2 regions of the Streptomyces sp. NPDC006384 genome follow, and region 1 is predicted to be linked to the other one. Evidence: riboswitches for the same ligand, from Rfam matches in the RefSeq annotation. Region 1 holds a riboswitch; the other holds the start of a gene.
What was found. Region 1 has a riboswitch for glycine ahead of gcvT (glycine cleavage system aminomethyltransferase GcvT). Riboswitches for the same ligand answer to the same signal wherever they lie in the genome.
Positions count from the first base shown of each region.

Region 1 (3,395 bases):
TGACCGGGTCGGCGGTCTCGACGGCGGCCATGCAGCGGCGGGCGGTGCGCACGACGCCGATCCCGGCGAACTCGGCGGAGGCGGCGGCGAGGAAGTCCACCGGGTCGTCCTGCCAGTCCGGTTCGAAGAGGCGGACCCGGCCGCCGGACGCGGGCCCGTCCAGCGGGGTGCGGCCGGCCCGGCACAGCTCGGCCACGGCCGGCGGCGGCAGCGGGACGCCGACCACGCCCTCCGGGTTCACGATGATGCCGACCTGCGGGGGCAGGCCGCGGGCGAACTCCACGGCGGGGGCGATGGTGTACGCCATGTGCGCCCCGGCGACCTGGCGGAACTGCTCCTCCGAGCTGAACACCGGCACGTAGGCCTGGCCGTCGATCTCCAGGGAGGGCAGGTCGAGCGGGCCGCTGTGCGGGCCGCCGCCGTTCGGCAGCGGGACCCAGACGAAGCTGCGGCCGAGCACCTCCACGATCCGGCCGCCGGCCGACGGGACGCCGAGGGAGGCGGACAGCACCTCCTCCAGCTCGTTGCCCGGCCATCCGCCGTGCGGGTGGGGACGCGCCTGCGCCGGGAGGTCCGGTGAGAGGTCCGCCGGGAAGTCCGCTGGGAAGTCCATCTGCCTACCGCCTGCCTGGTACCGCTGCTGTGGCTGAAAAGGCTAACCCGTTCGGCCCCGCCGGCCCACGGCCGTCGCCTCAGCCGGTGAAGGCGATCCGGTGCAGCGCGTCGGCCGCCGCCCGGTCCAGGAGGACCGCCGAGCCGCAGCCGGCGGGCAGCCTGCCCTCGGCCACGGAGGCCAGCAGGCGGGCGGAGGCCGAGCGGTGCCGCAGGAAGGCGTAGCGCGAGACGCCCCGGCCGCGCTCGCGCTGGCCGGCGAGGGCGTCGTCCACGGCGACGTCGAGGAAGAGCAGGTGCAGGGTGCCGCCGCGGCGGCGGGCCTCGCGGGCCAGCCAGCGGCGCACCCAGGCCTGGGTGCCGCAGTCGTGCACGACGACGCCCTCGCCGGAGCGCAGCGCGCGGCGCAGTCCGGCGTAGTGGGCGATCCGGACCAGGGGCCGGTAGAGGGCGTACGGCAGGAAGCGGGGCATGCGGCGGTCGAAGCGGTCGCGGGTGTCCTGGGAGTCGACGCGCCGGCCGCGCACGGTGCGCCGCATGAGCGTGGACTTGCCGCTGCCGGGCAGTCCGGTGACCACCACCAGGTCGCGGGGGCCGAAGAGCAGGGCGTGCGGGCTGCGCCCGGCGCGGTCGCGCAGGTCGCGGACGACGGACGCGGGCAGGGGGGCGCACGCGTCCCCGGCCGGTGCGGTCTGCTGCGGCAGGGCGATTCCCGAAGTCGTGGCGTAGACCGTGGTCCTGTTCATCGTGATCGTCCTCCCCTGGGGCGGTTCACGAGTTCCCCTCCCCCTCGAGTGTAAAGAGAAGGTAATGCGTGGGTCTCGCGTTTTCGTGCGCTTACTGCCACAGCACGGCTACAGATCACGGTCTGCCGTGAACGGGCCCGGCGTGCGATGATGGCGGCGCCAACTGCATACCGGCCGTTTGAATCCGCGCGGGAGAGTCCCCGGCCGTGCCGGGGCGCCGAAGGAGCAAGTCCCTCCCTTGAATCTCTCAGGCACCGTCACCGCGTGGGCGAGGCACATCTGAAAAGCGGGCCGCCGTTCCACGGCCGCCCCACCCAAGGTGCAAGTCCTGACCGCCGTGGAGCGGTGGTCATGGCGAACCTCTCAGGTTCCGATGACAGATGGGGAGGATCCACCTCGCCCGTGCCGTGCTGTCCCTGGGAGACGACCGACCGATGAGCAGTACCGAACTCCGCCGTACCGCGCTGGATGCCACGCATCGCGCGCTGGGCGCGACGATGACCGACTTCGCCGGCTGGGACATGCCCCTGCGCTACGGCTCCGAGCGCGACGAGCACGTCGCGGTGCGCACCCGGGCCGGTCTCTTCGACCTCTCCCACATGGGTGAGATCACGGTCACCGGCCCGCAGGCCGCCGGCCTGCTGGACTTCGCGCTGGTCGGCAGCATCGGCACGGTGAAGCCGGGCCGGGCCCGCTACACCATGATCTGCCGCGAGGACGGCGGCATCCTCGACGACCTGATCGTCTACCGCCTCGGCGAGAGCGAGTACATGGTCGTCGCCAACGCCTCCAACGCCCAGGTGGTGCTGGACGCGCTGACCGAGCGGGCGGCCGGCTTCGACGCCGAGGTGCGCGACGACCGGGACGCCTACGCGCTGCTCGCCGTGCAGGGCCCCGAGTCCCCGGGCATCCTCGCCTCGCTCACCGACGCCGACCTGGACGGTCTGAAGTACTACGCCGGGCTGCCCGGCACGGTCGCGGGCGTCCCGGCGCTGATCGCGCGCACCGGCTACACCGGCGAGGACGGCTTCGAGCTGTTCGTGAAGCCGGAGCACGCCGTCGAGCTGTGGCAGGCGCTGACCGAGGCGGGCGAGGGCGCCGGGCTGGTCCCGTGCGGTCTGTCCTGCCGGGACACGCTCCGCCTGGAGGCGGGCATGCCGCTGTACGGGCACGAGCTGACGACGGAGCTGACGCCCTTCGACGCCGGTCTCGGCCGGGTGGTGAAGTTCGAGAAGGAGGGCGACTTCGTGGGCCGCGCCGCGCTCGAGCGGGCCGCCGCCCGGGCCGAGCAGAACCCGCCCCGCGTCCTGGTCGGCCTGATCGCCGAGGGCCGCCGGATCCCGCGCGCCGGGTACGCGGTCGTGGCCGGCGGCGAGGTGGTCGGCGAGGTCACCTCCGGCGCCCCCTCCCCCACGCTGGGCAGGCCGATCGCCATGGCGTACGTCGACGCCGCGCACGCGGCCGTGGGCACCCCCGGGGTCGGCGTGGACATCCGGGGCAGCCACGAGCCGTACGAGGTCGTGGCACTGCCGTTCTACAAGCGCCAGAAGTAGCCCCGGAAGCAGACACCGGGCGGGCGGGGCTCTCCGGCGTCCCGCCCCGCCCGCGTCCGCGTCCGTGCCGCCCGCCTGCGGTCCACCACAGTCCCCCGTCGTTCAGCACCGTCCCGCATACAGGAGAATTCAGGTCATGAGCAACCCCCAGCAGCTGCGTTACAGCAAGGAGCACGAGTGGCTGTCGGCCGCCGAGGACGGCGTCTCGACGGTCGGCATCACGGAGCACGCGGCCAACGCGCTCGGTGACGTCGTCTTCGTCCAGCTCCCCGCGGTCGGCGACACCGTGTCCGCGGGCGAGACCTGCGGCGAACTGGAGTCGACCAAGTCGGTCTCCGACCTGTACTCCCCCGTCTCCGGCGAGGTCACCGAGATCAACGAGGACGTCGTCGGCGACCCGTCGCTGGTGAACTCGGCGCCCTTCGAGGGCGGCTGGCTGTTCAAGGTGCGCGTCAGCGAGGAGCCGGGCGACCTGCTCTCCGCC
Region 1 covers NZ_JBIAHR010000025.1:38,750-42,144, reverse strand. The annotation lists gene ACFYOJ_RS28750 (enhanced serine sensitivity protein SseB) at 1-613, opposite strand, end outside; gene ACFYOJ_RS28745 (AAA family ATPase) at 693-1,358, opposite strand; glycine riboswitch at 1,538-1,631, shown strand; gene gcvT (glycine cleavage system aminomethyltransferase GcvT) at 1,793-2,911, shown strand; gene gcvH (glycine cleavage system protein GcvH) at 3,048-3,395, shown strand, end outside.

Region 2 (3,395 bases), on a different contig from region 1:
CAGGGCGTTGAGGTTGGCGCCGTCCACGTAGACCTGACCGCCCGCGTCGTGCACCTGCGCGCAGATGTCGGCAACGTGCTCCTCGAAGACGCCGTGCGTCGAGGGGTACGTGATCATCAGCACGGCGAGCTCGTCACGGTGCTTCTCGATCTTGGCCCGCAGGTCCTCGACGTCGATCTCACCGTCCTCGGCGGTCTTGACGACGACGACCTTCATGCCGGCCATGACGGCGCTCGCCGCGTTGGTGCCGTGCGCGGAGGACGGGATGAGGCAGACGGTGCGCCGGTCGTCGCCGTTGGCGCGGTGGTAGCCGCGGACGGCGAGCAGGCCGGCGAACTCGCCCTGCGAACCGGCGTTGGGCTGCAGCGACACCTTGTCGTACCCGGTGACCTCGGCGAGCCGCTCCTCCAGCTCACGGATGAGCGTGAGGTAGCCCTGCGCCTGCTCGGCGGGCGCGAAGGGATGCAGCGCGCCGAACTCGGGCCAGGTGACGGGCTCCATCTCGGTGGTCGCGTTGAGCTTCATGGTGCAGGAGCCCAGCGGGATCATGCCGCGGTCCAGCGCGTAGTCGCGGTCGGCGAGGCGGCGCAGGTAGCGCAGCATCGCCGTCTCGGAGCGGTGCCGGTGGAAGACCGGGTGGGTCAGGAAGTCGTCGGTGCGCAGCAGCGCCCCGGGCAGCGTGTCCTCGGTGTCCGCGTCCAGCGCCTCGATGTCGCCCTCGACGCCGAACGCGTTCCACACGCCGCCGACCTGGGCGCGCGTGGTGGTCTCGTCACAGGCGAAGGAGACGTGGTCGGCGTCGACGAGGCGCAGGTTGATGCCGTTCTCGCGGGCTGTGTGGACGATCTCGCCGGCCCGGCCGGGCACCCGCGCGGTGACCGTGTCGAAGTAGGCGCCGTGCACGATCTCGACGCCACCGGCCGCGAGGCCCGCGGCGATGATCGAGGCGTACCGGTGGGTGCGACGGGCGATGGCCCGCAGCCCTTCGGGGCCGTGGTAGACGGCGTACATGCCGGCCATGACGGCGAGCAGCACCTGCGCGGTGCAGATGTTGCTGGTGGCCTTCTCTCGGCGGATGTGCTGCTCGCGGGTCTGCAGGGCGAGGCGGTAGGCCCTGTCGCCGTCGGCGTCCACGGAGACGCCGACCAGACGGCCGGGCAGGCTGCGCGCGAACTTCTCGTGCACGGCCATGTAGCCGGCGTGCGGCCCGCCGAAGCCCATCGGCACACCGAAGCGCTGCGTGGTGCCGACGGCGATGTCCGCGCCCAGCTCGCCGGGCGACTTCAGCAGCGTCAGCGCGAGCAGGTCGGCGGCGACGGTGACCAGCGCGCCCAGCTCGTGCGCCCGGTCGATGACCGGCTTGATGTCGCGGACGGCACCGGAGGCCCCCGGGTACTGGATCAGGACACCGTTGATCTCCCGCTCGGCGACCTCGGCGGGGATGCCCTCGGCGAGGTCGGCGACGACGACCTCGACGCCGGTCGGCTCGGCGCGGGTCCGGATGACCGCGATGGTCTGCGGCAGCGCGTCCGCGTCGACCAGGAACAGGCCCTTCTTGTTCTTGCCCATGCGCCGGGACAGGGCCATCGCCTCGGCGGCGGCGGTGCCCTCGTCCAGCAGCGAGGCGCCCGAGGTCGGCAGACCGGTGAGGTCGGCGACCATCGTCTGGAAGTTCAGCAGGGCCTCGAGCCGCCCCTGGGAGATCTCCGGCTGGTACGGCGTGTACGCGGTGTACCAGGAGGGGTTCTCCATGACGTTGCGCAGGATGACCGGCGGGGTGAAAGTGCCGTAGTAGCCGAGGCCGATCATGGAGTCGAGGACCTGGTTGCGGTCGGCCAGCGAGCGCAGCTCGGCCAGCACCTCGGCCTCGGACCGGGCGCCGGGCAGGTCCAGCGCGTCGGCGTTCTTGATCACATCCGGTACCGCGGCGGCCGTCAGCTCGTCGAGCGAGCCGTAACCGACCTGCGCGAGCATCTTGGCCCGGGCCTCGTGGTCGGGGCCGATGTGGCGCTGCTCGAAGGGTGCTGCCTGCTCGAGCTCGGAGAGCGGAATGCGAGGGGCGGTCATTGCGGAGGCCTCCTGGTCTGATGCGACCTGCGAGGGGCACCACGGCACGGGTACCCGGACGGCCTCCCCCTCTGTCATCCGGACCTGAGAGCTTCACCGGCGCCCCCAGGGGGCCACCGGCTTTCACCGTCGGTGAGAGCGGAAGCCGTCGGCCCCCGCCCTGCTTTCCAGAGTGACCTCGTCCGTGCGGTACGTGTGCCTGAGAGATTCCGGGGAGGATTTGCTCCTTCGGCGCCTCCGATGGTGTCCGGAGGACTCTCCCGCACGGGGTCAGCAGCCGTTTGCCAGCGTACCAGCGAGACCGGCGCACGAACGGCCCAGTGGGCGTCCCGGCGTTCGAGTGGCCGACCGGCCCCATGTGCCCTTTCGTAGTACCGAACGGATGATTCGCCGGATGGTTTGCGACCCAGTGCGACCAAGTGGAGGGCCCGTGCGTACCGACATCGATCCGCGCAGTCTGATAGGCCGCAAGGCGTTCGACCGCAACGGCACCAGGATCGGCACCGTCGACGAGGTCTATCTCGACGACGCCACCGGCGTCCCGGAGTGGGCCGCCGTCCGCACCGGTCTGTTCAGCAGGGACGCCTTCGTCCCCCTGGAGCCCAGCGAACTGGTCGACGGCGTCCTGCGCGTGCCCTTCGACCGGTCGCTGATCAAGGAGGCCCCCGACTTCGGCGTCGGCCGCCACCTCTCCCCGGAACAGGAGCTCCAGCTCTACCACCACTACGGCCTGGACGTGGCCGCCGCTCCCCCGCTGCCCGACCACGACTTCGGCAGGCTGGCGGGCACCGGCAACGAGGACGGCTGACGCCCCGGCGGCCCCCGTCACCGTGCCGCGCCCGGGGCGGCGGGCGCGGCATCCGGAGCCGCCGGGACCGGCCGCCCCTGTACGGAGGGGCCTGCCGTCGTTCCGTCCTCGCCGGAGCCTCCCGGCGCGGGCGCCACCAGCGGCAGCGGATCGGCCCGTGTCAGATCCGGGTCGTCGACGGGGAAGGTCCGCACCCGGCCGGGCCCGGAGTACGGCGTCTCGAAGCGCACCGTGACCCGGCCCAGGCCGCTGCCCTGCACCCACCCGTGCCCGAACTCGGTGTGCCGCACGTCATGCCCCGAGGGCCAGCGGCGCTCGGCCGGTACCCTCACCTGCTCCTCGCCGGGCCCGTCCGCCGGCCGCGGCTGCTCGGCGGGCTCCTCGCCCCGTTCCCCCGCCGCCTGCGCGAACAGGTCCTCCTGCGTGTAGTCGGCCAGCCCGCTGACGCCGACGCCGAGCAGCCGCACACCGCCCGTGGTGTCCACGGAGTCCAGCAGCCGGGCCGCGGCCTCCCGCACGA
Region 2 covers NZ_JBIAHR010000009.1:311,831-315,225, forward strand. The annotation lists gene gcvP (aminomethyl-transferring glycine dehydrogenase) at 1-2,067, opposite strand, end outside; glycine riboswitch at 2,245-2,340, opposite strand; gene ACFYOJ_RS15365 (PRC-barrel domain-containing protein) at 2,498-2,875, shown strand; partial or broken gene ACFYOJ_RS15370 (DNA polymerase IV) at 2,791-3,395, opposite strand, start outside.
Region 2: it holds a riboswitch for glycine, as region 1 does, so the genes downstream of both, gcvP (aminomethyl-transferring glycine dehydrogenase) here and gcvT (glycine cleavage system aminomethyltransferase GcvT) in region 1, are expected to answer to the same signal.